Regions from separate parts of the Ancylobacter sp. TS-1 genome, predicted to be linked through region 3. Evidence: predicted binding sites of a transcription regulator. Region 3 holds the regulator's gene; each other region holds the start of a gene.

Evidence for each region. Region 3 encodes PhoB, which activates phosphate uptake and scavenging genes when phosphate is short. Its sites were predicted from a motif close to TGTCATNNANCTGTCAT; they were not measured.
Region 1: the regulator PhoB is predicted to act here: its motif matches at 6,002-6,018, upstream of pstS (phosphate ABC transporter substrate-binding protein PstS).
Region 2: the regulator PhoB is predicted to act here: its motif matches at 4,071-4,087, upstream of GBB76_RS17110 (ArsJ-associated glyceraldehyde-3-phosphate dehydrogenase).
Region 4: the regulator PhoB is predicted to act here: its motif matches at 3,938-3,954, upstream of pstS (phosphate ABC transporter substrate-binding protein PstS).

The regions. Positions count from the first base shown of each region.
Region 1 is NZ_CP045144.1:3,683,985-3,691,333, forward strand. Features, by position in the region: gene GBB76_RS17355 (MFS transporter) at 1-1,063, opposite strand, end outside; gene GBB76_RS17360 (helix-turn-helix transcriptional regulator) at 1,060-1,386, opposite strand; gene arsB (ACR3 family arsenite efflux transporter) at 1,465-2,544, opposite strand; gene arsC (arsenate reductase (glutaredoxin)) at 2,563-2,988, opposite strand; gene GBB76_RS17375 (arsenate reductase ArsC) at 2,999-3,541, opposite strand; gene GBB76_RS17380 (helix-turn-helix transcriptional regulator) at 3,534-3,935, opposite strand; gene GBB76_RS17385 (helix-turn-helix domain-containing protein) at 4,003-4,905, opposite strand; gene pstS (phosphate ABC transporter substrate-binding protein PstS) at 4,928-5,944, opposite strand; gene GBB76_RS17395 (hypothetical protein) at 6,170-6,790, shown strand; gene GBB76_RS17400 (cupin domain-containing protein) at 6,934-7,349, opposite strand, start outside.
Region 2 is NZ_CP045144.1:3,636,967-3,644,315, reverse strand. Features, by position in the region: gene GBB76_RS17120 (bifunctional 2-polyprenyl-6-hydroxyphenol methylase/3-demethylubiquinol 3-O-methyltransferase UbiG) at 659-1,510, shown strand; gene arsJ (organoarsenical effux MFS transporter ArsJ) at 1,681-2,940, opposite strand; gene GBB76_RS17110 (ArsJ-associated glyceraldehyde-3-phosphate dehydrogenase) at 2,943-3,986, opposite strand; gene GBB76_RS17105 (PhnD/SsuA/transferrin family substrate-binding protein) at 4,336-5,094, shown strand; gene GBB76_RS17100 (sensor histidine kinase) at 5,137-6,549, shown strand; gene GBB76_RS17095 (sigma-54 dependent transcriptional regulator) at 6,539-7,349, shown strand, end outside.
Region 3 is NZ_CP045144.1:2,979,668-2,987,016, reverse strand. Features, by position in the region: gene GBB76_RS14050 (polyhydroxyalkanoate depolymerase) at 1-749, shown strand, start outside; gene GBB76_RS14045 (LysR family transcriptional regulator) at 795-1,697, opposite strand; gene GBB76_RS14040 (SDR family oxidoreductase) at 1,818-2,582, shown strand; gene phoB (phosphate regulon transcriptional regulator PhoB) at 2,639-3,340, opposite strand; gene phoU (phosphate signaling complex protein PhoU) at 3,391-4,104, opposite strand; gene pstB (phosphate ABC transporter ATP-binding protein PstB) at 4,130-4,951, opposite strand; gene pstA (phosphate ABC transporter permease PstA) at 4,960-5,793, opposite strand; gene pstC (phosphate ABC transporter permease subunit PstC) at 5,808-6,776, opposite strand; gene pstS (phosphate ABC transporter substrate-binding protein PstS) at 6,965-7,349, opposite strand, start outside.
Region 4 is NZ_CP045144.1:3,621,897-3,629,245, reverse strand. Features, by position in the region: gene phnE (phosphonate ABC transporter, permease protein PhnE) at 1-15, opposite strand, end outside; gene phnC (phosphonate ABC transporter ATP-binding protein) at 15-860, opposite strand; gene phnD (phosphate/phosphite/phosphonate ABC transporter substrate-binding protein) at 886-1,860, opposite strand; gene GBB76_RS17050 (metalloregulator ArsR/SmtB family transcription factor) at 1,949-2,836, opposite strand; gene pstS (phosphate ABC transporter substrate-binding protein PstS) at 2,859-3,878, opposite strand; gene GBB76_RS17040 (PstS family phosphate ABC transporter substrate-binding protein) at 4,360-5,361, shown strand; gene pstC (phosphate ABC transporter permease subunit PstC) at 5,425-6,354, shown strand; gene pstA (phosphate ABC transporter permease PstA) at 6,369-7,289, shown strand; gene pstB (phosphate ABC transporter ATP-binding protein PstB) at 7,322-7,349, shown strand, end outside.

The DNA.
Region 1 (7,349 bases), 700 kb from region 3:
CGCCATAGGCCTCGCGGGTGAGCATTTCCGGCACGGAAAGCCCGCGCACGATGGTGGTGATGCCGTTGGCCGCGCCATAGAACAGGGCGACGAGCGCGATCAGCAGGAAGCTCGGCGGCAGCACCTCCAGCGCCACCAGCGCCAGCGGGAACACCGCGACCGTGACCGAGCCGATCACCCGTACCGGCGCGCGCGGCGCGAACACCCAGATGGCGATGCGCCCGGCCACCTGCGCCGGGCCGATCAGCGTCATCGCCGCCACCACCGAGGCGGTCTCGAAGCCCTTCTCCACCAGCATCGGGTAGAGGTGGAAGGTGAACGCCGAGAAGGCGGCGGAATAGGCGGTGAAGGCCACCGCCAGCGCCCAGAACACCGGCTGGCGCGCCGCCCAGGCCACCGCCGCCCGCCCGCTCAGCGCCGGCGCGCCGGCCGAGCCCCGGTGCGGGGGTGCATCGGCGCCGGGGTCGATCACCGACCAGTAGCAGCCGGCGCAGACGAGGATGTTGATCGCCGCCAGCACCAGGAGCGCGTCGCGCCAGCCCACATGGTCGAGCAGGAACTGCACCAGCGGGATGAACACGGTGGAGGCGAAGCCGCCCCACAGGGTCAGCGCCGTGATCCCCGCCCGGGCATGGGACGGGCCGGAGCGGCGGGCAATGACGGCGAAGGCCGGATCGTAGAGCGTCGCCGCCTGCAGCGCGCCGATGCCGGCCACCGCGACATAGAACAGAGCGAGGCTCTCGACCTGCGACCACAGCACGAGGAGCAGCCCGGCCAGCACCGACCCAATGGTCATGATGGCGCGGCCATGGCCCCGGTCGATGGCGGCGCCGATGGGATAGGCGGCCAGCCCCGCGAAGGCGAGTCCCAGCGTCGCCGCGCCATAGAGCGCGCTCTTCGACCAGCCGAGCTCATGGCCCATCGCCTCGGCGATCAGCGGGAAGCTGTAATAGAGCGAGCCCCAGGAGCAGACCTGCCCGATGCCCAGCCCGGTGACGAACAGGCTGCGCGCGCCGGGCGGGCGATGTTCGCCGGCACTGGCGACGAGGACGTTTCCGCTCATGGCGCGGCGGACGGTTCGGCCGCGGCGGCGGGACAGTCCGCGTCGGCGCAGCATTCATCGGCGAGATAGCCGATCAGGGCGTTCATGGCGGGGTAGTGGGCGCGGCAGATCAGCGTCGTGGCGTGGCGCTCCTGCGTCACCAGCCCGGTGTCGACGAGGCGTTTCAGATGATGCGAGAGCGTCGAGGCGGCGATGCCGATGCGCTCCTGCACGCCGCCGACCGGCAGGCCGGCGTGACCGGCCCGCACCAGCGTCCGGTAGAGCTGGAGGCGGGTCGGGTTGCCTAGCGATTCGAGCTGGCGGGCGGCTTGTTCGAGTTTCATGGAAATAAGCTAGGGGCCCTCGCCGCCGGTGGTCAAGTCCTGTTTCGACAATTGTCGAAATAGTCCCCCGGCGCGTCCTCAGGAGCCGCCGGGCGCCGTCATGGGAAACCAGCGGCGGCCGAGCCGCAGGGCGACATGCACCAAGAGGATCAGCACCGGCACCTCGACCAGCGGCCCGATGACGGCGGCGAAGGCCACCTTGGAGCCGAGGCCGAAGGCGGCGATGGCGACCGCGATGGCGAGTTCGAAATTATTGCCGGCGGCGGTGAAGGCGATCGCCGTGGTGCGCGGATAATCCGCCTCGATCAGCTTGCCCATGGCGAAGCTGATGAGGAACTGGACGACGAAATAGATCGTCAGCGGGATGGCGATGATCACCGCGTCCATCGGCAGGCGCACGAGGTCGCCGCCCTTCAGGCTGAACATGGCGACGATGGTGAACAAGAGCGCGCCCAGCGTGATCGGGCTGATCCTCGGCAGGAACACGTTGGCGTACCACTCCGCGCCCTTGCGGGCGATGAGGATGCGGCGGGTGAGGAAGCCGGCGAGGAAGGGAATGCCGAGATAGATCAGCACCGCCTCGGTGATGGTGCGGAAGCTGACATCGACGACGCTGCCCTCCAGCCCGAACAAAGGCGGCAGCACGGTGAGGAACAGCCACGCATAGGTGGAGAAGAACAGGATCTGGAAGATCGAGTTGAACGCCACCAGCCCGGCGACATACTGGCTGTCGCCCTTGGCGAGCTGGTTCCACACCAGCACCATGGCGATGCAGCGCGCCAGCCCGATCAGGATCAGCCCGGTCATGTATTCCGGGTGGTCGCGCAGGAAGATCACCGCGAGCGCGAACATCAGCGTCGGGCCGATCAGCCAGTTCTGCACCAGCGACAGCACCAGCACCCGCTTGTCGGCGAAAACGCGGTGCAATTCCTCATACCGTACCTTGGCGAGCGGGGGGTACATCATCAGGATCAGGCCGATGGCGATGGGTATGTTGGTCGAGCCGACCGACAGCGTGTTCAGCGCCTCCGGCAGGCCGGTGAACACCGTGCCGAGGCCGACGCCGAGCGCCATCGCCGCGAAGATCCACACGGTGAGGTAGCGGTCGAGGAAGGATAGCCGCGCGGGACGGGGCGCGAGCGCCAGGGTCTGGGACATGGGGGCTCCGGTTCTCGTTCAGGCGGCGCGGTTGCCGTGGGCGTCGACGACCAGCTCGCCGTCCTCCTTGCGGAACTCGCCGCGCTGCGGGGCGGGCAGCAGGTCGAGCACCGTCTCCGAGGGACGGCAGAGCCGGACGCCGAGCGGGGAGACGACGATGGGGCGGTTGATCAGGATGGGATGGGCCATCATCGCGTCGAGAAGCGCGTCGTCACCGAGCGCCGGATCGTCCAGCCCGAGATCGGCAAAGGGCGTGCCCTTCTGGCGCAGCACGGCGCGTACCGGCACGCCCATGCGGGCGATCAGCGCGACCAGCTCGTCGCGGCTCGGCGGGGTCTTCAGATATTCGATGACGGTCGGCGCGATGCCGGCATTGCGGATCAGGCCGAGCACGTTGCGCGAGGTGCCGCAATAGGGGTTGTGGTAGATGGTGACGTCGCTCATCGGGGCCTCCTCAGGCGACGTCGCGCCGGGGTTGGGTGGCGCCCTCGCTGCGGCCGATCTCGTTGAGCTTGGCGCCCAGCGTCATCGTGTCGAGGCTGCGGATCGGCAGGGCGGCGAAGGCGGCGATGCGGTTCTTGAGGTAGCGAAAGGTGCGCGCGAAGGCGGCCTCCTTCTCGATCTCGGCCCCCTCCATGGTGGCGGGATCCTCGATGCCCCAATGGGCGGTCATCGGCTGGCCCGGCCAGACCGGGCAGGTCTCGCCCGCCGCGCCGTCGCAGACGGTGAAGACGAAATCCATCACTGGCGCGTCGGCAGCGGCGAACTCGATCCAGTCCTTCGAGCGCAGGCCCTCGGTCGGATAATCGAGGCTGCGCAGCGTCGCCAGCGTCAGCGGGTTCACCGCGCCGCGCGGCCGGCTGCCGGCGGAGAAGGCGCGGAAACGCCCGTGACCGTCCTTGGCGAGGATCGATTCCGCCATGATCGAGCGGGCGGAATTGCCGGTGCAGAGAAACAGCACGTTGTAGATGTGGCCGGCCGGATCGGTGTCAGACATGGCGCGCCTCCTTGGCGGCATGAGTGCCTGGGGAATGAGTGCCTGTGGAATGAGGGCCTGCGGGGCAGCAGGGCTGAAGGTCGGTGATCAGCGGCGCGCAGATCTCGGGCTTTCCGCCGCAACACTCCTTCAACATGAAGGAAGCCAGATGACGCACTGTCTCCAGCTGCGCGCGGTAGATGATCAGGCGGCTGCGGCGCTCGGGCGCGATCAGCTCGGCGCGGGCGAGAATGCCGAGATGGGTGGAGAGCGTGTTGTGCGGCACGTCGAGCCGTCGCGCGACCTCACCCGCCGGCAGGCCCTCGGGCTCATGGGCGACGAGCAGGCGGAAGACGTCGAGCCGGGTCGGCTGCGACAGCGCCGCGAAGGCGGAAAGGGCGTTATCCGTGTCCATATGTCGACGATAGCCGACAGGTGGACATAAATCAAGCGGCAAGACACCGTTCGCTGGCAGCGCGCCGTCAGGCCGCCCGCGCGGCCAGCGTCATCTCGGTGGCGCCTTCCATCACCGCGATGTCGCCCAGCCGCGCCTTCAGGCTGGCGAGATCGAGGGTCTCCAGCGGCAGGTTGACGAAGGCGGACATGCGCGCGGCGATCTGCCGGTAGGTGCGCACGAACGCCACCCGCAATTCGTCGTCGGTTCCGCCGCCAGCGGCGGGGTCGGGCAGCCCCCAATGCGCCGTCAGCGGATGGCCGGGAAAATGCGGGCAGCTCTCGCCGGCGGCGGCGTCGCAGACGGTGATCACGAAATCCATCGGCTCGACGGCCCCGCCGGCGAACTCGTTCCAGCTCTTGGAGCGCAGATCCTCGGTCGTGTAGCCGAGCGAGCGCAGCAGATCGAGCGCCAGCGGATGCGGCACCCCGCGCGGGATGCTGCCGGCGGAGAAGGCGCGGAAGCGCCCGCGCCCCTCGCGGTTCAGCACCGCCTCGGCCATGATCGAGCGGGCCGAATTGTGCGAGCAGACCAGCAGCACATTGTAGGAGCGTTCCGCCGGCTCGCCCGGCCGCAGGCGCGGGAAGCCCGCGCCCCGGTCGGCCGGCGCCGGCAGTTCCCCGAGCAGCAGATGCAGGACCGATTCCGTCCGCCCCGGCGTCGCCGCGTAGATGATCGAGCGCCCTTCGCGGCGGGAGACCAGCAGGCCCGCCCGCTCCAGATGGGAGAGATGGGTCGACATGGTGTTGTGCGGCACGGCCAGCAGGCGGGCGACATCTCCGGCCGGCAGCCCGAAGGGGGCGTAGCGCAGCAGGAGGCGGAAGGCGTCGAGGCGCGTCGGCTGCGCCAGTGCGTCGAAGATACCGACCGCCTCGTCCGACAGGAGGCGCTTCACATCCACCGGCTGATCGCGTCCTGCCTCGCCCTGCATCGTGCCGTTTCCGTTTCCCGCGTCAGCTTCCGTGCCTGAACGTCGTCGCCCAGTAGTCCTTCACCTGCTGCACCAGCGGCGCCGGCAGCGGCACATAGCCCAGCCGCGATGCATAGTCGCTGCCCTCTCCCAGCGCAAAGCCGAAGAAGGACAAGGCGAGGCGGTTGCGCGCGGCATCCGCCGGGGCCTTGTACAGAAGAATGAAGGTGGTGGCGGCGATCGGATAGGCCTCGGGCACCGGGGAATCGTTGATGGTGGCGTAGAAATCGCGCGTCTGCGTCCAGTCCACGCCGAGCGCGGCGGCCTGGAACGAGGCCGCGCTCGGGGCGATGAACCGGCCCGCGCGGTTCTGGACCAGGCCATAGGTGAGCCTGGCCTGCGTCACATAGGTGAACTCGACATAGCCGATGGCGTTCGGCGTCCGCTGCACCTCGGTCGCCACGCCCTCATTGCCGCGCGCGCCGCTGCCCACCGGCCAGGCGACGGCGCTTCCCTCGCCCAGCGTCCGCTTCCATTCCGCGCTCGTCTTGGAGAGATAGGACACCCAGTTGAAGGTGGTGCCCGAGCCGTCCGAGCGATGGATGACGGCGATCAGGCTGTCGGGCAGGGCAAGGTCCGGGTTGAGCGCCCGGATCGCGGGATCCGACCATCGGGTGATCTTTCCCATGTAGATGTCCGCAAGCACGCTGCCGGTGAACCGCATCGTGCCCGGCGCGATGCCGGCGAGGTTGACGACCGGCACCACGCCGCCGAACACGATGGGGAACTGGCCGAGCCCGAGGCGTTCGAGGTCCTCGGGCTTCAGCGGCTTGTCGGAGGCGCCGAAATCGACGGCCTTGTCGCGGAGCCGACTCACGCCGGCGGAGGAGCCGACCGACTGGTACTCCACAAGGGTGCCGCTGGCCTCGCGATAGGCCTGCGCCCATTTCCAGATGATGGGATAGGCGAAGGTGGAGCCTGCGCCGCTGAGTTCGTCGGCGCGGGCGCCCGCCGTCAGGACCAGCAGGGCGGCAGCGATCAGGGGAAGGAGACGGCGCATCGGGACACCTTTATAGCAATACGTCGGGACATATCGACATATTATTAGGAGCGCTATGCGACACTTGCGTGACGGGACCGGCCGGTCCGGCGGCCCGCATGTGGACGGCGGCGGCCGGGTCGGTCCTTTTGCCGCCGGGCCCGGGTGCCGGGGCATCTTGTGCGCTGTTGTGGCGGGCCTCTAAACTGCCCCCGAGGAAACTGCCAATCCAAGAAAGGTGCCGACATGGCTGCTGGGGTCGCGGAACAGGAATCGGGCAACTATGCCTATGAGGAGCGCGAGGCGGTTGCCGTCTTCGCCGACGAGGCCTCGCTCAATGCCGCGGTGGATGAGCTGATCGAGGCCGGGCTGACGCAGGAGGATATGAGCCTGCTCGCCCATGCCGCCCGCCTCAGCGGCAAGACCGTCGAGGAGCTGGCGGAAAGCGGCGATGCGCCGCGCGCGGCCTTCGTCTCCAGCGACACGCGCCATGAGGGCCTTGCCGCCGTCGTCGGCGCGCCGGCCCTGCTCGCCGGCATCGGCGCGGCGGCCGTCATCGGCACCGGCGGCGCGGCGTTGATCCCGACGCTGGCGCTGACGGTGGGCAGCACGGCAGCCGGCGGCGCGGTCGGGCTGCTTCTGGCCCGGACCTTCGGCCGCAAGCATGCCAATGTCGTCCGCGACCAGCTGCTGAATGGCGGCCTGCTGCTGTGGGTGCACGCGCCCGACCCGGCGAGCGATGCCAAGATCGTCGGCATCCTCAAGAAGAACGGCGCCGATGACGTGCATATCCACGTCGTGACCCGCAGCTGGGGCATCGCCGACGTTCCGCTGCACGACCTGAACCCGGATCCGCTGCTGGGCTGACCTGCGGGCCGGCGGCGCGCGAGCGTCGCCGGGGTCCAATAGGTGACGGCATCGAATAGGTGACGGCGGCGCCGGTGTCCCGGTCGCCGCCGTCCTGCGTTTACGGGGCCGATGACGGGGGCAGCCGCGCCCCCGCCCGCCGGTCAGCCCTTGACGACGGCCTGGCGGGTGGCGCGCAGCGAGGACATCAGCGGATCGCCGACGTCCAGATGGCCCTTGACCAGATGCTTCGGCGTCAGGGCCAGCCAGTTGTTGAGCGAGACGTCGCGGTACACGCCGGTGTGGAACACGTTCAGCACCCGCACCGGCTCGTCGCCGGTGTTCTCGATGTAGTGGGCGAGCGTCTTCGGGACATAGCCGACATCGCCGGCCACGAAGTCGAAGGTGCGGGCATTGTCGACCGCGTCGAACACGGTCATGCGGGCCTTGCCGCTGATGTAGTACTGGATCTCGTCGGCGTCGGGGTGCCAGTGGATCTCGCGCATGCCGCCCGGTTCGAGGTCGATGAACAGCGCGGCGAGGTTGGTCACTTCGAACGTCTTCGAATCGACGACGGTGG
Region 2 (7,349 bases), 660 kb from region 3:
GCGCTATGCCAAAGCTCTCCCGGCTCAAGCGAGCCGAAGGCTAAAGGACATTAGATTGGCGCGGTCAGTCACATGGGCCCGATAATCGCTCTGATCCAGAATGTTGCTGCAATGCAACGTGCGTTGAAATATCGGCGAGCGGGTTCGATGGCAAGCCTAAATTTTCGCCGCCCTGCCACGCGTGGTGCGCGTGGCACTATATCGTTTACCGGCACAGGCCTGATGGCGGGAACCGTGCGAATTGAATGGTAGTAAGGTCGGGTCAGAAAATATGCCCGTGCCGCCTTGACCTGGCCTTCCCTAACGTCATACGCTTTGTTGCGGTGCGGAGGGAATCCATTGTAGATCCGTTGTTTTTGCTGTTATCCGAAATGCGTCCTCTATACGCGGCAAGTTGCTTTTGCGACTGTCTTTTCCTGTCGCTCAAATGCGCAGGCTTCGGGTGGAATAACAGCCAGGCGACGTGGCTTCTGCAGACCCCGCAGCCCTGCGTCGCATCGCGACCGCCAGGGGAACGCTCTTTCCGGCGCCCCTGAGGATCGAGAACGTTTCCGAACACTCCCGGATCACTGCACCTTGCTGCGAAGCCGACAGGCACGCCTGTCATGGCAACGCTGTGGGCTGCGCTCGACCGGGAAGTGGCATCCCCACAGGATTGATGGACCATCTGGCACAAAGAACGCGCAACGGCATGGCCTTTGGCGTAGACCCGACCCGTACGCAATTCTACAGTCTTCGACAGGCTCGATACGATGCGCTGGCGACATCAATAAATGAAATGTCTGCACAGTTTGCCGCGCAAGGAAAACGCCTGAAGCTGATGGATATCGGCGTCCACAACGGCACCATGCTCCGACATCTTGAACACAGGTCCGCGCGCCAGAATATCGACTACAGCATCGCCGATATGGAAATAGGACCCGTCTATGGGCTCAAAAGCGTCGACGAGATCTTCATCGGCGACCTGACGCGGGGATATCCTGACATACCCTCCAATGGCTATGACGTGGTCATTTGCGAGCAGGTGCTGGAGCATATCACGACGCTGGAAACGCCGATCCGCACCCTGGAGCGCATCACCCGGCCGGGCGGCTACCTGTTTGCCGGTGTCCCGGCCTTTCCGCACGGCATCCACAAGGTTCGCGAGGTGGCGCAGCCGACCTGGGACCGCTATTTCCCCCCCGGCAAGATCCGCGGCCACGTCCAGTCTTTCTCGACCCAGAAGTTCCTGAGACTTTTCAAGGAATTGACGAAGCTGGAGCCCGTCGGAGTGCGGGGATTTCGTTTCATCTCCGGTGGCCCGCTGCGTGCGTTGGAGGAGTACCAATGGTGGTGGCGGCTAAGTCAAACGGTCGGCCGCACGATGCCATCCATCTGCACCGAGATTCAGGTTCAGTTCAGGAAGCCGATGACCGCTGCAAATGACTGCCAACTGGCCGCTTCGCATAGCTCCCCATTCGGGTCAAACGGGGTGGCCGAACATCGAGCAACAGCGCCCGTTGGAGAGTGAGAGTATCACCCCCCTTTTCCTTGACGGGTTGAGGGTCGGGAGAGAGTTTGATCTGATCCCCGAAAACTGGACCGCTTGAAGCTGGAGTTTTCCGCGCCGCCGAACGGCGTGACCCGTTTATTCGGCTCCACCGGAACATTGCTGATATCTGCTCCCACGGGCAGGCCTCCTCAGGCGACTCGAACTGTCGATTTCAACGAATCCGCCCGCGTCGGCAGCGCCAGTGTGACGACCCAGCAGATGAACAGCATCAGCGCCGAGCCGATGAGGCAGGCGTAGATGCCGCCGGACTGGTAGAGAAAGCCGGAAGCAAGAATGCCGAGGAACCGCCCCGCCGCATTGGCGGCATAGTAGAAGCCGACATCCTCCGCCGCCTTCTCCGAGCCCGCATAGGCGAGCACGAGATAGGAGTGGACGGAGGAGTTCACCGCGAAGGCGACACCGAATACGCCGAGCCCGACCACCAGCACGAGGGTCGGATCGGGCGGCGCCAGCGCTAGTGCGGCGGCGATCAGCGCCGGAACGATGGCGAGCGCCAGCGACCACCCGCGCGCCGCCGGCACCTCGCGCGAGAGGCCATCGGCACTGCGCGCCACCAGCGCGGGCGCGCCCGCCTGCACCAGCCCGTAGCCGATGGTCCAGAGCGCGAGGAAGGCGCCGACCATGGTGAAGGTCCAGCCATTGGCATAGAGAAACACCGGCACGCCGACGACGAACCACACGTCGCGCGCGCCGAACAACGCCACGCGTGCCGCCGCCAGCAGATTGATCCCCTTGGACTTCGCGAAGAGTTCGCGGGCGCTGCGGCTCGCCTTCGCCTTACCCATCATCGCCGGCAGCGAAGACACAACGCCAAGCATGACGAGGAAGAGCGCCCCCGCCATCAGCCACAGCCCGTAGCGGAAACCGACCGCCTGCAGCAGCAGCCCGCCGAGGAAGAAGCCGACACCCTTCATCGCGTTCTTCGAGCCGGTGAACCAGGCCACCCATTTGAACAGCCGGCCCTCGGCCTCGCCGCCGGCCTGCGATTCGGTGATCTTGATCGCCGATTTGGACGCGGTCTTGGTAAGGTCCTTGGCGACGCCGCACACGCCCTGCGCCAGCAGCACCCAGGTGACGAGCAGCGTGCTGCCCCATTCGGGCGAGGCGGCGGAGAGCAGCAGGAAGCCGGCGATCTGCGTCACCAGTCCGACGGTGAGCATGCGGGTGATGCCGTAGCGCGCCGCCAGCCATCCGCCGATGAAATTGGCGCCGATGCCGGCCGCCTCATAGAGCAGGAACAGGAAGGCCAAGGTGAAGGGCGAATAGCCGAGCTGGAAGAAGGTGAACAGCACCAGCATGCGCAGGGCGCCGTCGGTCAGCGTGAACCCCCAATAGGCCGCCGTCACAATGGCGTAGTTGCGCAACCCGTTCGCCGATGCTCCCACCATGTTCAGATCCCCACCTTGTGCATGTGGCAAGCGAGGTCGACCATGCGACAGGCATAGCCCATCTCGTTGTCATACCAGGCATAAACCTTCAGCAGCGTCTCGTCGGTGACCATGGTCGAGAGGCCGTCGACGATGGAGGACCGGGTGTCGCGGGCATAGTCGGCCGAGACCAGCGGGCGCGGCTCGAAGCCGAGAATGCCGGCAAGCGGCCCCTGTGCGGCTGAGCGGAAAAGCTCATTTACTTCCTCGATCGTCGTCGCGCGCTTCATCTCGAACACCGCATCGGTGAGCGAGGCGTTGAGGACAGGCGCGCGCACCGCATGGCCGTTCAGTTTGCCCTTCAGCTCAGGATAGATCAGCGCGATGGCGGTGGCGCTGCCCGTGGTGGTCGGCTGCAGCGACAGCATGGCGGAGCGGGCGCGGCGCAGGTCCTTATGTGGGGCGTCGACCACCACATTGGTGTTGGTGGGGTTGTGGATCGTGGTGATCTGGCCGTGGCGGATACCGATCGCCTCATGCACCACCTTCACCACCGGGGCGAGACAGTTGGTCGTGCAGGACGCCGCCGTCACGATGGGGTGCATCGCCGGCTCATACAGAGGCTCGTTCACGCCAACGACAACATTGAGAACCGAAGGGTCCTTCACCGGCGCTGCGACGATGACCCGCTTGGCGCCACGCTCAAAATGGCCGTGAAGGACGGCCGGGGTGAGGAACTTGCCGGTGCATTCCAGCACGACATCGACGCCAAGGTCGCCCCACGGAATATCCGCCGGCGCGGCATGGGCGGAGAAGGAAATGCGCTTCCCGTCGATCATGACGGCATCGTCGCCGACGGCCTCGACTGGCGCGCGCCAGCGGCCCTGCACGCTGTCGAACTCAATGAGATGCGCAGTCGCCGCAGCACCGCCCTTGATCTCGTTGAAATGAACAATGTCGAGCCGGTTGCCGGCGCGCGGATCGCTGGCCTGCCGCTCGGCCGCGCCCATCGCTGCCCGCAGCGCCAGCCGCCCGATCCGTCCCATGCCGTTAATGCCGACTCTCATACCGAAGACCCCTCGATGTTGATGTGCCCGGCGCGGGCGTCAGCAGTTTCGTTCTGCAAAGCCATTGCGCCGTACCAGCCGGGAATGACAGTCCGGTGACATTCGCGAACCAGCGGGGAGCCCGGTGGGCCATGCCGTTTCATGTGATCGGTCCGTCTATTTCCGTTGGCGCCAAAACAGAGTAGCGTGACTGGAACAAGAATAACTATAAACAGGAAACGTCATGCCAAGAGACACGATCGTTGGATTGGACAGGCGCGTCTTCATGGTGTCTATACTCTCCTGTGCGGCGACGACTACGGTTTTGAACCGGCCGTCTCAAGCAATATCATCAGAAATACGATTCGGATTGACGCCGGTTTTTCTCACATCGGATCTCGAATTGCTTGGTCGCCTGCAAACATATCTTGCCCGAACGACCGGCACGCCAATTAATCTGATTACCCGCCGCACCTATCAGGAGATCGTTGCTCTCCTTATTTCGAGACAGATCGACGCGGCGTGGATCTGCGGCTACCCCTATGTCATGCACGAGTCCGAGCTTCAGCTCGTGGCCCTGCCGCAATGGCGCGGCAAGCCCCTCTATCAGTCTTATCTGATCGTCGATGCCGATCGCCGGGCGGAAGGCCTCCCCGATCTCAGGGGCGACGTGCATGCCTTCTCGGATCCGGATTCGAATTCCGGCTTTCTGGTCACGCGCGCCGCCCTGGCGCAGGCGCATCTCCGGCCCGAGACGTTTTTCGAGCGGACCTTCTTCACCTATGGCCACCGGAACGTCATTCGCGCGGTTGCATCGGGGCTTGCGACGTCTGGATCGGTGGATGGCTATGTCTATCAAGTGGTCGCCGAGCTGGAGCCTGAACTCACCGCCCGCACCCGCATCCTCCGGCGATCCGAATGGCTCGCCTTCCCTCCGATTGCCGCCCCTCGGATCCCCGTTGATCGTGAGCGCCTCGAACGGCTTTCCGCCGCCTTGCTGAACATGTCGATGGACGAAGATGGACGCGCCATCCTCGCCATGCTGCGGCTCGATGGGTTCGTGCGCGAGGACGCCAGCCTTTTTGATCCGATCGCGGCCAAAGCCGCCATCGTCGCATTGGCGGGCTAGCAAATGCTCTCCCGCCTCAACCCGCGCGCCTGGCCCGTGACAGTGAAGGTGCCGCTCGCCGTCGCCGCCCTCATGGTTCTTGTCGGCGTCGTGCTTTCCGAGCGCGTGCTGTCGCGCCTGGACCAATCCCAGGAGCGTCACCTGCGCGAGCTCGCCCAGAGCTATCTGGACGGCCTGTCTTCGGCGATCGCTCCCTCCATCCTGCGTGACGATGTCTGGGAGGTCTTCGACGCGATCGAACGGGCGCAACAGCTCAACAAGAGCCTGCGGCCGGCGGAGACGATCGTCGCCAACGCCGATGATCGGGTGATCGCTGCTTCCGATCCGCGGCTTCATCCGGTCGGCAAGGCCGTGGCGACCTCGATTGTCGACGCCACGGGTCAGGGAACCTTCCGCTTCGACTCCGGCGCCGATCAGGCCTATGCCCAGCGCGAACTTTCCTATCCCGGCCGGAAGGTGGGGACGATCTATGCGAGCTTCGATACGCGCCATCTGGCGATCGAGCGGCGAGGCGTCCTGACCACGCTCGTTCTTACCAACGGGTTCCTGACCCTCCTGCTGGCGGCGGCCGGCTGGTTGCTGGTAGCACGCATGATGCGGCCGATCCGCATTCTGTCGGACCATCTGGGCAGCGCGCGCGAGACCGATGTCGCGCCCATCGCGCCGGAGATCGTCGCCGCCAGCCAGGGCGAATTCGGCCGCCTCTTCCAGGCTTACAACGCGCTCGTGCAGTCGACGGCGGAGCGGCAGGAACTGTCCAAGCGGCTCGCCGAGGAAGAGCGCCTCGGCAGCCTCGGTCGGCTGGCCTCGGCCCTCGCCCATGAGATCAACAATCCGCTCGGCGGACTATTCAATGCGCTCGCTACCGTCAAGAGCCATGGCCATATCGAGAGTGTCCGTGTCGGCTCGGTGGGGCTGCTTGAGCGCGGACTGGTCGGCATTCGCGACGTGGTGCGCACGACCCTTGCGCTCTACCGCACCGATGGCAGCCGGCGCGACCTGATGGCGACAGACATCGAGGATCTTGGGCTCCTCATCGCTCCGGAAGCCCGCCGGCGTGAAGTCAGTGTCACCATCGGCAACGCGCTGGAGGGCAGCGTTCCGCTGCCGAGCACGCCGATGCGGCAGGCGATCCTGAATCTTCTGCTCAATGCCGTCGCAGCAGCTCCGGCGGGATCCGTCGTCGCGCTTTCGGCGGCAAGCTGCGGGGACGGGCTCGTCGTCGAGGTCCGCGATTGCGGCCCGGGCCTGCCGCTCGAGGCAGCCGCGCTTCTCACCGGCACCGCTGGCGCCCGCCCCCTGCGTGACGGGGCGGGCCTCGGGCTTTGGATGACGCACCGGCTGCTGCATGAACTCGGCGCCACCATCGCGGTCGCCTATCCTGAGACTGCGGGCACCTGCGTGCGCGTATCAATTCCCTTCGAGCGCGACGAGGAGTTCGCCCATGTCGCCTGATCCCGTTCTGATCGGCCTGGTCGAAGACGATCCCATCATGGGCGAAAGTCTGGTGCAGCGACTGACGCTCGAAGGCATGGCCGTCAAATGGTGGCAGGCTGGGCAGGACGCGCTGGGGGAAATCGCCGACCAGCGCTTCAGGGCGATCATCTGCGACATCCGGCTTCCCGACGTGACCGGGGAAGCGGTGTTCCGCGAAGCCGGGCGTCGCGCCAATGCGCCGCCCTTCCTGTTCATCACTGGCCATGGCGATATCGACCAGGCCGTCCGGTTGATGCGCGCGGGCGCCGCCGACTATGTCACCAAGCCGTTCGAAATGGACGACTTCCTGGCGCGCCTGGGCGATCTCGTGCATCCGCCGCTTGAGGCCGACGGTGCGGTTCTGGGCATCTCGCCGGCGATCCGCGAGGTCGAAAGGCTTCTGCGGCGCGTCGCCCGTGTCGGCTCCAGCGTGCTGATCACCGGCGAAACCGGCACCGGCAAGGATGTCGCCGCCCATTTCCTCCACACGATGTCCGATGCCGCAAACGAGCCCTTCATGGCGGTGAACTGTGCCGCCATTCCCGCCGACCTGCTGGAAAGCGAGCTGTTCGGTCACGAGAAGGGCGCCTTCACCGGCGCCGCGCAACGCCATCTCGGCTATGCCGAGCGCACCGGATCGGGCGTCCTGTTTCTCGACGAGATCGGCGAATTGCGGCCGGAACTGCAGGCAAAGCTGTTGCGCCTGATCGAGGATCGGACTTTCACCCGCGTCGGTGGCGAACGGCCGCTGCGGTTCAACGGCCGGCTCGTCACCGCCA
Region 3 (7,349 bases):
TCCACGCGCTGGCGGTCTGCCAGCCGGCGGTGCCGGTGTTGGCCGCCGTCGCGCGGATGGAGGCGATGGACGACCCGAGCGTGCCCGCCTCCATGGTGCTGATGGGCGGGCCGATCGACACGCGCGAGAGCCCGACGGCGGTGAACATCTTCGCCCATGGCCGCGAGATCGACTGGTTCCGCCGCAACGTGATCACCACCGTGCCGTGGCCGAATGCCGGCGTCATGCGGCAGGTCTATCCCGGCTTCCTGCAACTGCACGGCTTCATGTCGATGAATCTGGAGCGCCATCTGCGCGCCCATGCCGACATGTTCGGCCATCTGGTGAAGGGCGACGGCGATTCCGCCGCCAAGCACCGGGAGTTCTACGACGAGTATCTCTCGGTCATGGACCTGCCGGCGGAATATTATCTGCAAACGCTGCAGACCGTGTTCATCGACCAGTCGCTGCCGAAGGGCCAGATGACCCATCGCGGCGAGAAGGTCGATCCCTCGAAGATCCGCAACGTCGCGCTGCTGACCGTCGAGGGCGAGAATGACGACATCTCCGGCGTCGGCCAGACGCGGGCGGCGCACCGGCTGTGCTCGAACCTGCCCGACGACAAGAAGGCGCATTATCTCCAGCCGACGGTCGGCCATTACGGCGTGTTCAACGGCTCGCGCTTCCGCGCCGAGATCGCCCCGCGCATCGCCGACTTCGTGCTCTCGCACAACTGGCCGAGGAAGGGCGACAACCGGCCGGCGGAATAACACCGCCGGGCTCGGTTCCCCGCAGGCGGACCGTTGCGGGCCGGCCTAGAGTCCGGCTTCCCAATAGGGCGGATCGCCGAAAGCCTCGCGCAGGCAGTCGGCCAGAGCGCGCAGCTTGGTCGAGGGGCGGCGCCCCTCGGGATGCGCGACATAGATGAACTCGGCTTCCGGTTCGGCGCCGACATCGACCACCCTGAGCGTACCCGCCCGGATGTCCGGCCCGGCGATGAACAGCGGCAGCAGCGTGATGCCGAGCCCGGCGATGGCGGCGTCGCGCATCACCACGCCGTTGTTGACCCGCAGCCCCGGCCGGCCGCGCACCTGCACGGCCTTCTCCCCCACCTCGAAGCGCCAGTCGGCGATGCCGCGATGGGTGTAGAAGATGCCGCGATGGTCCTCGAGTTCCGCGAGATTGCCCGGCGCCCCGTTGCGCTCGACATAGTCGGGCGAGGCGACCAGCACGCGCCGGCTGCGCGCGAGAATCCAGGCGGTCAGCGGGCTGTCGCGCATCGGATCGTGTCGCACAACGCCATCATAGCCCTCGGCCTGCGCATCGACGACGCGGTCGTCCAGCTCGATGGTCAGGTCGATCTGCGGATGGCGGCGCAGGAACGGGTAGAGCGCGGGGCCGAGATGAAGGGCGGTCAGCGACACCGGCGCCGAGAGGCGCAGCGGGCCGGAAAGCGTCCCGCGCCGCTCGGCGAGCGTGGCGGCCGCCTCCTCGAGACCGCGTAGGGACTGCGACGCCAGCTCCAGAAAAACGAGACCGTCCTCGGTCAGCGTCAGGCGGCGTGTCGAGCGATGCACCAGCCTTGCGCCGAGCTGCCGTTCGAGCTGCGCCAGCCGGTCGCTCACCACGGACTTCGCCAGCCGCAGCCGGCGGGCCGCCTCGCTGATCGAGCCCGCCTCGGCGATGGCGACGAAGGCGGCAATGCCGTCGAGTTTCATCGTTCGGTTTCTCCGGACACGATTTCCGCCGTTTGCAGGCTAATCCGAACACGACGTTATCACCATACTACTCGCCGACGCGCCGCCATGGGCGGTCTTGGACATTGCGAGGAGACATAGATGGGACGTCTTGATGGAAAGGTGGCACTGATCGCCGGCGCCAGTGCCGGCATCGGCCGGGCGACGGCGGTGCTGTTCGCCCGCGAGGGGGCGAAGCTGGTGCTGGGTGCCCGGCGGCAGGCCGAGCTCGACGCGCTGGCGGCGGAGATCGTCGCGGCCGGCGGCACGGCGGCGGTGCTCGCCGGCGACGTGCGCGACGAGGACTATGACCGCGCGCTGGCGGCCCTGGCGGTGGAGCGGTTCGGCCGGCTCGACATCGCCGTCAACAATGCCGGCACGCTCGGCGAAAAGGGCCCCAGCACCGGCGTCTCGGCCAAGGGGTGGGAGGACACGCTGGCGGTGAACCTCACCGGCTCCTTCCTCGGCGCCAAGCATCAGATCGGCGAGATGCTGAAGACCGGCGGCGGCTCGGTGATCTTCACCTCGACCTTCGTCGGCTACACGGCGGCGTTTCCCGGCCTCGCCGCCTATGCCGCCTCCAAATCCGGGCTGATCGGCCTCACCCAGGCGCTGGCCGCCGAGTTCGGGCCGCAGGCTATCCGGGTGAACGCGATCCTGCCCGGCGCGGTGGAGACCGACATGTTCCGCGAGGCCAACGACACGCCGGAAGCGCAGGCTTTCGTCACCGGCCTGCATGCGCTGAAGAGGGTCGCCAAACCGGAGGAACTGGCACGCTCGGTGCTCTACCTCGCCTCGGACGACTCTTCCTTCGTCTCGGGCACCGCCCATCTGGTCGATGGCGGGCTGTCGATCACCCGCGCCTGACCGTCCGGGGCGACGGTAGCTTGGGCGACGGTGGCGGCCCGGCATCGTCGCCCCGCTCAATGCGCGCGGGCGAACATCTCGTTGAAGGAATAGCCGGAGCCGCGCACGGTGCGGATCGGGTCGGGCTGGCGCGGGCGGTTGAGCGCCTTGCGCAGTCGGCCGACATGCACGTCCACGGTGCGCTCGTCGATATAGACGTCCTGCCCCCACACGCCGTCGAGAAGCTGCTCGCGCGAATAGACGCGGCCCGGCGACTGCATGAGGAACTCCAGCAGCCGGAACTCGGTGGGGCCGAGATGAAGTTCACGGCCGGCGCGATGCACGCGCTTGGTCTCGCGGTCCAGTTCGATGTCGCCGGCACGCAGCAGGGTCGAGATGTGCTCGGGCTTGGCCCGGCGCAGCAGCGCCCGCACCCGGGCCACCAGCTCGGGCACGGAGAAGGGCTTCACCACATAGTCGTCGGCGCCGGTGGCGAGGCCGCGCACGCGCTCGGTCTCCTCGCCGCGCGCGGTGAGCATGAGGATCGGCATGCGCTCGGTCTCGGGCCGGGCCCGCAGGCGCCGGCACAGCTCGATGCCGGAGAGGCCGGGCAGCATCCAGTCGAGGATGAGCAGGTCCGGCACGCTCTCGCGCAGGCGGGTCTCCGCCTCGTCGCCGCGGCCGACGCTGTCGACCGCGTAGCCTTCCGATTCCAGATTGTAGCGGAGCAGGAGGGTGAGGGGCTCCTCATCCTCCACGATCAGAATATTGGTGGGCATGGTCTGCTATCCGATCGCTCGTCGCCCCGGGGTTCGTCCCGGGACGGGCCTCAGGCCGGGAAGGCCACGCTGGTCAGGCTGCTGGTGTCCTGCTTCGGCCGCTCCTCGGTGAGCAGCTGGCCGGTGGTCAGGTAATGCACCGTCTCGGCGATGTTGGTGGCGTGGTCGCCGATGCGCTCGATGTTCTTGGCGCAGAACAGCAGGTGCGTGCACAGCGAGATGTTGCGCGGATCCTCCATCATGTAGGTGAGGAGTTCGCGGAACAGCGAGGTGTAGAGCACGTCGACCTCGCCGTCGCGCTGCCAGACGTCGAGCGCGCGGGCCGCGTCGCGGCTGGCATAGGAATCCAGCACCATCTTGAGCTGCTCGAGCACGATGCCCGACATGTGCTCCACGCCGCGCACCAGCTTCTGCGGGTGGAACTCGCCGGTGAGCGCCAGCACGCGCTTGGCGGTGTTCTTGGCGAGGTCGCCAATGCGCTCGAGGTCGTTGGCGATGCGCATCGCGGCGACGATCTCGCGCAGGTCGCCGGCCAGCGGCTGGCGGCGGGCGATGGTGAGAACCGCCTTTTCCTCGATCTCGCGCTGGAGCAGGTCGACCGGGCCGTCGAGCACGATCACCTTCTGGGCCAGTTCGGAATCGCGCTTGACCAGCGCCTGGACGGAGTCGGCGACGAGGCGCTCGGACTGCCCGCCCATCTCGACGACGCGGCGGCCGAGTTCCTTGAGGTCGGTATCGAACGACGAGACGATATGGTCGGTCATGGGGGTAGCCTCTCTCGTCGCTGGCTCAGCCGAAGCGGCCGGTGATGTAGTCCCGGGTGCGGGCCTCGCGCGGATTGGTGAAGATTTCGGCGGAGGGACCGACTTCGATCAGTTCGCCGAGATAGAAGAACGAGGTGATGTCGGCGCAGCGGGCCGCCTGCTGCATGTTGTGCGTCACGATGACGATGGTGAATTCCTGCTTCAGCTCGTCGATCAGGTCCTCGATCTTCGAGGTCGAGATCGGGTCGAGCGCCGAGGTGGGCTCGTCGAGCAGGATCACTTCCGGGCGCACCGCGATGGTGCGGGCGATGCACAGGCGCTGCTGCTGGCCGCCCGACATGCCGAGCGCCGAGGTGTGGAGACGGTCCTTGGTCTCCTCCCAGATCGCGGCCTTGCGCAGGCACCACTCGACGCGCTCGTCCATCTGCGACTTGGACAGGCGCTCATGCAGCTTCACGCCGAAGGCGATGTTGTCGTAGATCGACATCGGGAACGGCGTCGGCTTCTGGAACACCATGCCGATGCGCGAGCGCACGACGGTCGAATCCAGATCCTTGCCGAGCAGGTCGAGACCGTCGAACAGGATCTTCCCTTCCGCGCGCTGGCCCGGATAGAGCTGATACATGCGGTTGAAGATGCGCAGCAGGGTGGACTTGCCGCAGCCCGAGGGCCCGATCATCGCGGTAACGCGCTTCTCGGGGATCTCGAAGTTGATGTTCTTCAGCGCGTGGTTGTCGCCGTAGTAGAAATTGAGCTTCTCGACCTTGAGCTTGGACTCGGCCGACGGCGCGGTGGCGCGGTTGACGGCGGAGGCGATGTCGATCGACGTTTCGGGTGCGAAGTTCATGGTCCGTCTCACTTCATCTTCGCCAGGACGAGGCGGGAAAGGATGTTCAGGGTCAGAACCCCGACGGTGATGATGAGGGCACCCGCCCAGGCGAGCGCGACCCAGTCCTCGAAGGGGCTGGCAGCATATTGGTAGATCGCGATCGGCAGGCTGGCCATCGGCGCGTTGAGGCTGATCGACCACCCGTTATTGCCGAGCGAGGTGAACAGCAGCGGCGCCGTCTCGCCGGCCGCGCGGGCGACCGCCAGCAGGATGCCGGTGACGATGCCGGCGCGGGCCGCGCGCCAGGTGATGAAGGTGACGACCTTCCACTGCGGCGCGCCGAGGGCGAAGGCCGCCTCGCGCAGGCCGATCGGCACCAGGTTCAGCATGTCCTCCGTCGTGCGCACCACGACCGGGATGACGATGATGGCGAGCGCCATCGCGCCGGCCCAGCCGGAGAAGCCGCCGAAGGGCACCACCAGGAGCTGGTAGACGAACAGGCCGATCAGGATCGAGGGGGCGGAGAGCAGCACGTCGTTGACGAAGCGCACGCAGTTGCCGATGTGCGTGCCGCGCCCGTTCTCGGCCAGGAAGGTGCCGCAGAGCAGGCCGACCGGCGTGCCGATCGCCAGCGCGACGCCGATCTGGATCAGCGAGCCGACGATGGCGTTGAGAAGACCGCCGCCGGCGCCGGGCGGGGCAGTGATCTGGGTGAAGACGTGCGGGCCCAGGGCCGGCAATCCGCGGGCCAGGAGGGTCCACAGGATCCAGGCGAGGAAGACGAGCGAAAGCGCGGCGAAGCCGGTCGAGATCGCCTTTGCGGCGTAGTCGGTGGCGCGACGGCGGGCGAGCGATGCCATGATGATTTCTCCGCTCAACCCTTGGTCCGCACCAGCATGCGCGAGAGCGCAAGCACGATGAAGGAGATGACGAAAAGGATGAAACCGAGCTGCAGCAGAGCCTGCAGCTTGAGCGAGCCGGTCGAGGCCTCGGGGAACTCGTTGGCGATGGTCGAGGCGATGGTGGCGCCCGGTGCGAACAGCGAGGCGGACATGCGCGTGGCGTTGCCGATGACGAAGGTCACGGCCATCGTCTCGCCCAGCGCGCGGCCAAGGCCGAGCATGACGGCGCCGACCATGGCGGTGCGGCCATAGGGCACCGAGACGTTGCGGTAGACCTCATAGGTGGTGGCGCCGACGCCGTAGGCGGATTCCTTGATCATCGGCGGCACCGATTCCAGCACCTCGACGAACATCGCGGTGATGAAGGGCAGGATCATGATCGCCATGATCAGGCCGGCGGTCAGCATGCCGGCGCCGAGCGGCGGGCCCTGGAACAGCGCGCCGATCAGCGGCAGCGGACCGAGCCACTCGATCAGCGGCGGCTGCACATAGGCGGCCATCAGCGGGACGATGACGAAGAAGCCCCACATGCCGTAGATGATGGAGGGCACGGCGGCGAGAAGCTGGATCGCCACGCCGATCGGGCGGCGCAGCGGCCCGGGCGCGATCTCGGTGAGGAAGAAGGCGATGCCGAAGGACAGCGGCAGCGCGATCACCACGGCGATGACGGCGCTGAAGAGCGTGCCGAACACCATGACGCCGGCGCCGAAGCGCTCGGTGACCGGGTTCCAGGTGGTGGACCACAGGAAGCTGATGCCGAACTCGCGCAGGGCCGGCAGGCCGCCCTCGAACAGCATCGCGATGATGAGGCCGAGCAGGATCAGAACGAAGATGCCGCAGCCCCACAGGAGCCCGACGAAGACCGGATCGCTGACACGGCCGGTCGGCTTGCGCGCGGCGACGAGGCTGTCTGCCTGCGTTCCGCTGAGAGTGGCGTCCATTTATGTGGTCCTTCGGGCGTCCCCGACCCGCGCCGTGAGGCGGCCGGCGGGAGGTATGGCACAGGAGGCGCGGGCGACAGTGACGGATAGGGCAAGACGCGCAAGGCAGGCACCAGCCTACGCGGCGACCGGCAGGACGAGAAGGGGCGGCCGCGCTCGCGGTCGCCCCTCCCGAAGTCCGATGTCGATCAGTTCGTCCAGACGGGCTTGCCGTCGGCCTTCACTTCGGTCGCCCAGGCCTTCTTGATCTCCTCGACCACCGAACCCGGCAGCGGGATGTAGTGCAGCTTCTCGGCGGCGGCGTCACCTTCCGGGCCATAGGCCCAGTCGAAGAACTTGATGACCTCGGCCGACTGCGCGGCGCTGGCCGGGTTCTTCGGCAGCAGGATGTAGGTCGCCGAGGTGATCGGCCAGGCGCCGTCGCCGGCGGTGTCGATCATCGAGGCGGCGAAGTTCTTGGCGTGGGTCCAGTCGGCCGCAGCGGCGGCTTCCATAAAGGCCTTGACGCTCGGCGTCACGACCTTGCCGGCCTTGTTCACGAGGTCGGTGGTGGCGAGCTTGTTGGCGGCGGCG
Region 4 (7,349 bases), 640 kb from region 3:
AACGGCGTCGGACATCAAAGCGCTTCCGCGATCAGCGGCGCGCGGACGCCGCGCAACTGCTCGGAGGCGGCGGCATGCGCACTGTCCTCAGCCTCTTCCTCCCGCGTCATCGTCTTGGACCAGTCTTCCTCGCCATAGATCGCCGTCAGGGCTTCGGGGTCGAGGCTCTCGGGCGGTCCGTCGAACACCACACGACCGGCGCGCAGGCCGACAATGCGCTGCACGAACATCTGAGCGAGGGCGACATCATGGATGTTGACGATCGCGGCCAGATTACGCTCGGCGCAGATCTCGACGATGAGGCGCATGATCTGACGCGAGGTCTTCGGATCGAGGCTGGCAGTGGGCTCGTCCACCAAGAGAATATCGGGCTCCTGCACCAGCGCGCGGGCAATGCCGACACGCTGCCGCTGGCCGCCGGAAAGTTCATCGGCACGCTTATCGACATGGTCCATCAGGCCGACGCGGTCGAGCACCGCAAAGGCCCGGTCGATGTCGGCCTGGGGGAAGCGCCGGAACCAGGCACGCCAAAAGCCAACATAGCCGAGGCGGCCGGACAGCACGTTCTCCATCACCGAGAGCCGCTCGACCAAAGCGTATTCCTGAAAAATCATGCCCATGCGGCGCCGGGCTCGGCGAAGCCCGGCCCGACCTAGCGCCGTCAGTTCAATATCGCCGAGGCGTATCGTCCCCTCGGTCGGCTCAACAAGCCGGTTCACGCAGCGGATGAGCGTGGACTTGCCGGCGCCGGAAGGACCGATCAGGCCGACGACCTGACCGGCCGGCACTTGCAGATCTATGTGATCGAGAGCCCTGTCGCCCTTGGCATAGCGTTTGGAAAGACCCTCGATCCGCAGCATGGTCACAAACCTCGATTGGTGCCTGTCACTTGCAGTCGTAGCTGACACCCATCGCGGCATCGATCTGGCGGATCACCGCCCAATTGTCCTTGAAGGTGATCGGGATGAAAGCTTCCTGCGGCGGCTCGGAGGTCTGGAACTCCTTGAGCAGCGCCGTCCCCTCCCAGTTGAAGGTGCGGAATGCCTCCTTCACCTTCTCGGCCAGCTCGGGCTTGAGGTTGTAGACATAGCCATAGCCGGTCGTCGGGAAGGTCTGCGACTTGTAGATGGTGACGACCTGCTCGGGCTTGATGACGCCGCGGGCGACCATGCGTTTCATCACGGAGTTGGCGATCGCCGCCGCAGGATAATCCTTGTTGGCGACGCCGAGAATGGAGTTGTCGTGCTTGCCGGAGAAGACCGGCTCATAGTCCTTGCCGGCCTCCAGATTGAACTCGGTGCGCAAAAGCGCCGACGGCGCCTTGTAACCCGAGTTCGAGGTCTCGGAGGTAAAGGCCATCTTCTTGCCCTTGATGTCCTCGACCTTTGTGACGCCCGAGCCAGGATAGGTGATGATTTCCATCTCGTAGCCGAACGCACCCTGCTTCGAGGCCATCATGGTGAAGGGCACGAAGCCGGCGCAGGCCACCGCAATCGGATTCGAGCCGGTATTGAAGCCGGCGACGTGAAGGCGGCCAGCACGCATCGCCTCGAGCTGGGCAGCGTTGGACTGCACAGGAAAGAACTGCACCTTCTTACCCGTGGTCTTGGCGAGGTGGTCTAGGAATTCCTGCCACACCTTGGCATAGACGGCCGGGTCCTCCACCGGTGTATAAGCGAAGATCAGCGTGTCGGGATCGATCTGCTTGGCAGCATCCGTGGGCGCATCGGCGACCATGTCGCCATTCGTATCCGTAAAGCGCGGATCAAGCTTGAATTCGGCATGTGAAATGCCAACTCCCGCCATCGTCAACGTAATGGAAAGACCGGACACTCTGAGTAAACGCCGGATCAGTGACATGCATCTCTCCCGAGCAACATTCGCTGATCACGTCACTAATTGTGTTCTGTGACGGTTTGACTACAAAATAGATCACAGTTCGTCGCATTCAGGCCGCACGTGCAGCCAGTGTCATCTCGGTGGCGCCGTCCATCACCGAAATATCGCCGAGGCGAGCCTTCAAGCTGGCAAGGTCGAGGGCCTCGAGCGGCAGGTTGACGAAGGCGGACATGCGGGCCGCGATCTGCCGGTACGTGCTGATGAACGCCGCCCGCAACTCTGTCTCCGTTCCGCCGGATGCGGCGGGGTCGGAAAGACCCCAATGCGCGGTCAGGGGATGGCCGGGGAAAAGTGGACAGCTCTCGCCCGCGGCAGCGTCGCAGACAGTGATCACGAAGTCCATCGGCTCGACGGCGCGCCCGGCAAACTCGTCCCAGCTCTTGGACCGCAGATCGTCGGTCGTGTAGCCGAGCGAACGCAACAGATCGAGCGCCAGGGGATGCGGTGTGTCGCGCGGGACGCTGCCGGCGGAGAAGGCGCGAAAACGTCCGCGCCCCTCGCGGTTCAGCACCGCCTCGGCCATGATCGAGCGCGCCGAATTGTGCGAGCAGACGAGCAGCACATTGTAGCGGCGCTCCGCCGGCTCCCCCGGACGCAGGCGCGGAAACCCGGCGCCCGCATCGGCCTGGGCCGGCAATTCACTGAGCAGCAACTCTAGAACCGCCGCCGCCCTCCCCGTCTTCGCGGCATAGATGATCGACCGGCCCTCGCGGCGCGACGCCACCAGACCTGCCCGCTCCAATTGGGCGAGATGGGTCGACATCGTGTTGTGCGGCACGGCCAGCAGGCGGGCGACATCCCCGGCGTTCAGCCCGAAGGGCGCATAGCGCAGCAGCAGGCGGAAGGCATCAAAGCGGGTCGGCTGGGCCAGCACGTCGAACATCTCGACCGCATCGTCCGACACGAGCCGCTTCACATCCTTCGACTGGCTTTGCATCTATCCGTCCCTGTTCCGTGCGTCAGCTTCCGCTCTTGAACGTCGCCGCCCAATAGTTCTTCACCTGCTGCACCAGCGGCTCAGGCAGCGGAACATAGCCGAGCTGCGATGCATATTCGCTGCCGGCGCCAAGCGCAAAGTCGAAGAAGGCCAGGCCTGTCCGGTTGCGCGCGGGATTGGCTGGCGACTTGTACATCAGAACGAAAGTGGTGGCGGCGATCGGGTAAGCCTCGGGAGCCTCGGAATCATTAATCGTGGCGAAGAAATCGCGCGTCTTCGTCCAGTCCACGCCGAGCGCCGCGGCCTGGAACGAGGCGGCGCTCGGGGCGATAAAATGGCCGGCACGGTTCTCCACCAGGCCATAGGTGAGCTTGGCCTGCGTCACATAGGTGAACTCGACATAACCGATCGCGTTCGGTGTCCGCTGAACGGCGAGGGAGACACCTTCATTGCCACGCGCGCCACTGCCGACCGGCCAGGCGACGGAACTGCCCTCGCCGAGCTCCTGCTTCCATTCCGGGCTCGTCTTGGAGAGGTAGGACACCCAGTTGAAGGTGGTTCCAGACCCGTCCGAGCGATGGATTACGGCAATCAGGCTATCCGGCAAAGAAAGATCCGGGTTGAGTGCCTTGAGCGCGGGATCCGACCATTTGGTGATCTTGCCCATATAGATGTCCGCCAGCACGCCACCCGTAAACCGCATCGTGCCGGGCGCGACGCCGTCGATGTTCACGACCGGCACCACGCCACCGAACACGATCGGAAACTGGCCGAGGCCAAGCCGTTCAAGTTCCTCCGGCTTCAGCGGCTTGTCGGAGGCGCCAAAGTCGGTCGCCTTGTTGCTGATCCGGTTCACGCCGCCGGAGGAGCCGATTGACTGGTAGGCAACGATCGTCCCGGTGGATTGGCGATAGACCTCCGACCATTTCCACATGATCGGATAGGCAAAGGTCGAGCCCGCACCACTCAATTCGTCGGCGCGCGCGCCCGACACGAGGATCAGCAGAGCTGCAGCAATCAGGGCAAGGGAGGAGCGGCGCATCGGAACACCCTTAAAAATCAATCCGTCGGGATAGATCGACGAATGGTTAGAAGTGATATGCGACACCCCCATGACACGGGAAGACATTTCTTTTTGTCGAGAATTTTCGACGTATAATGCGAACATCATCTCGCAGATTCAGCGGCGACGGGGTGGCTGCTGCCAAGTTCCGCGTCCCTCATACAGTTATTGGAGGCATTTCGCCGAACACGTACCCGCGATCCATTCTGATGTATTGCGGCATGTTTATGTTATTGATCAACCTAAATGTCGATTTTCATATTATATATAAAAATATTTAATACATAAACTATTGATAATCCGCGATTTGTTAACGTTTAGGTTCGGAACTTAGATTCGTCTATTCAGAGCAATTAAGAACCGAGACGGCTCTGTCACACACTTGTAACAGAGCAACTCTAGGACAGCGCCGTATCGGGGGGGGGGCCTCCCTAGGTTCAGCTTCAAACGGGAGTGAGCGATGAAGACAATCACCATGGCTGGCGCGCTCGCGCTGCTCGCGGTCAGCGGCGCGTTCCATGGCGCCAGCGCACAGGCCGTTGTCCAGGCCGATGGCTCCTCGACCGTCTTTCCAGTGACCGAGGCGATGGCCGAGGAATTCCAGAAGGCTAATCCGAACATCAAGGTGACAGTCGGCCTTTCAGGAACTGGCGGCGGTTTCAAGAAATTCTGCCGTGGCGAGACCGACATCTCCAATGCCTCGCGCCCGATCACCGCAGCCGAGCAGAAGGCCTGCAAGGAAGCGGGTGTCGAGTATATCGAGCTTCCGGTGGCGCTCGATGCGCTCACCGTGATCGTGCATCCGTCCAATGACTGGGCGTCGGAGATGACGGTTGCCGAGTTGAAGACGATCTGGCAGCCGGAAGCCCAGGGCAAGATCACCAACTGGAAGCAGGTGCGCTCCAGCTTCCCCGACAAGCCGCTCGTGCTGTACGGGGCCGGCGTGGATTCCGGCACCTACGACTATTTCACCGCCGCCATCGTCGGCAAGGAGCACTCGAGCCGTGGCGACTTCACGGCCTCCGAGGACGACAACGTGCTGGTGCAGGGCGTTGCCGGCGACCCGAATGCGCTGGGCTTCTTCGGCCTCGCCTATTTCGAGGAAAACGCCGACAAGCTGAAGGCGGTCAAGATCAAGCTCAATGACTCCGCTCCTGCAGTCGAGCCGAACGTCGAGAATGCCCGCACCGGCAAGTACCAGCCACTGTCGCGCCCGATCTTCATCTATGTGAGCAAGAAGGCGGCCGAGGCCAAGCCGGAAGTCGCGAAGTTCGTCGAGTTCTACCAGGACCCGAAGCACGCCGTCGAACTGGTCAAGGAAGTCGGCTACGTGCCGCTGCCCGAAGCCGCGCTCAAAGCCTTCCAGGAGCGCTTCGCCAAGCGCGAGATCGGCACCGGCTTCACCGGCTCCAAGGTCGGCGTGTCGGTCGAGGATTTGCTCAAGGAAAAGCTCGTCTATTGATGCCGCTCGGACCGGGAGCGGTGAACGCTCCCGGTCCGTACCCTCAACAACCGGAATGGTACAGTGCCCGCCTCCACGACCCTGATGCCGCTTCTCGTCTCCCCGCGCTTCCTGGCGCGCCGTCGCCTGATCGACCGGGCGATGCGCGCCATCATGTTTGGAGCGGCTTTCGTTTCCGTGCTCGTGACCATGGGTATCGTCTATGTTCTGGTGAGCGAGAGCGTGCGCTTCTTCGCTCAGGTGTCGATGGTCGACTTCCTGACGGACACGCAGTGGACGCCCGTTTTCCAGGACAAGCACTTCGGCATCATGACCCTGGTGTCGGGGACCCTGATGACGTCCGGCATCGCCCTGGTGGTCGCGATTCCGGCGGGAACCATTCTCGCCATCTATCTCAGTGAATTCGCCCCGCCGACTTTGCGGGAAATCATCAAGCCGTTTCTGGAGCTCATTGCCGGCGTGCCCACCGTGGCCTTCGGCTACTTCGCCCTGCTCTTCCTGACGCCGCTGTTCCAGACCTTCATCCCCGGCCTTGCCGGCTTCAATCTTCTGGTTCCCGGCGTTGTCATGGGAATCATGATTCTTCCCTACATCGTCTCAGTCAGTGAGGATGCGATGCGCGCGGTGCCGAACACGCTGCGCGAGGGCGCGTATGCGCTCGGCTACACGCGGATGCAGACCGGCGTGAAGATGGTGATACCGGGAGCCCTCTCGGGCATTACCGCAGCCTACATGCTCGGCATGTCGCGCGCGGTCGGCGAGACGATGGTGGTCGCGATCGCTGCGGGACAGCAGGCGAAGATCGCGCTCAATCCCCTGGAGGGCGCCGCCACCATCACGGCCTACATCGTGCAGATCAGCCTTGGCGATGTGCCGCACGACTCGATCGCCTATCTGACGATCTTCGCCGCCGGGCTGACGCTGTTCCTGATGACCCTCACCTTCAACATCATTGCCTTCGTGCTCCGGCGTAAATACCGCGAAGTCTATTGAGGCCTCCCTGCACGATGACCGACCTATCCCCATTGGCTGAAGCCGAGATCATCCGCCGCGCGCGCCGATCCGAAAAGCGGTTTGCGCTGCTCGGCCTGTCAGTGCTCAGCTTGACCATGCTGGTCCTGCTGACCCTGATCATCGACTTCATGGTGGATGGTCTTGGTCGCATCGACTACGACTTTCTCACCAGCTTTCCTTCCCGCCGCCCGAACGACGCCGGCATTCTCTCGGCCTGGGTGGGCAGCGTGCTGGTCATGATCGTCACCGCTTCGCTCGCCGTTCCGCTCGGCGTGGCCGCCAGCCTATATCTCGAGGAATACGCGCCCAAGAACCTCATAACCAACCTGATCGAGATCAACGTCACCAATCTCGCCGGCGTCCCCTCCATCATTTACGGGTTGCTGGCGCTCGGCTTGTTTATTCAGATGTTTGGCCTCGGCCAGACCATCTTTGTCGCCGGCCTCACGCTTGCCTTGCTGATCCTGCCCATCATCATCGTCGCGACACGCGAGGCCGTGCGATCTATCCCTCAGGAGGTGCGGGAGGCCGCCTTCGCCCTTGGGGCTGATAAATGGCAGACGGTAGGGGGCTACATCCTGCCTGCGGCGCGGCCCGGCATCCTCACCGGCGCCATCGTCGGCATGTCGCGGGCGATCGGGGAAACGGCGCCGATCATCACGATCGGCGCGCTTACCTTCATCGCCTTCCTGCCCCCTTCGCCGGTGGGAACCGAATTCCCCTTCATCAATTTCGATTGGCTGGGATCGCCCTTTACCGTGATGCCCATCCAGATGTTCAACTGGGTCTCGCGGCCGCAGGCGGGCTTCCATATCAACGCGGCGGCGACGGGTCTCATCCTGCTCGCGATGACCCTGCTCATGAACGCTGGCGCCATCTGGCTGCGCTACAAACTCAGAAGGGCCATGCGGTGAATCGGCTTTCTCCCAATGATTCCACTCATCTCATCAAACAGGTCGAGGCGGCTCCGCGCG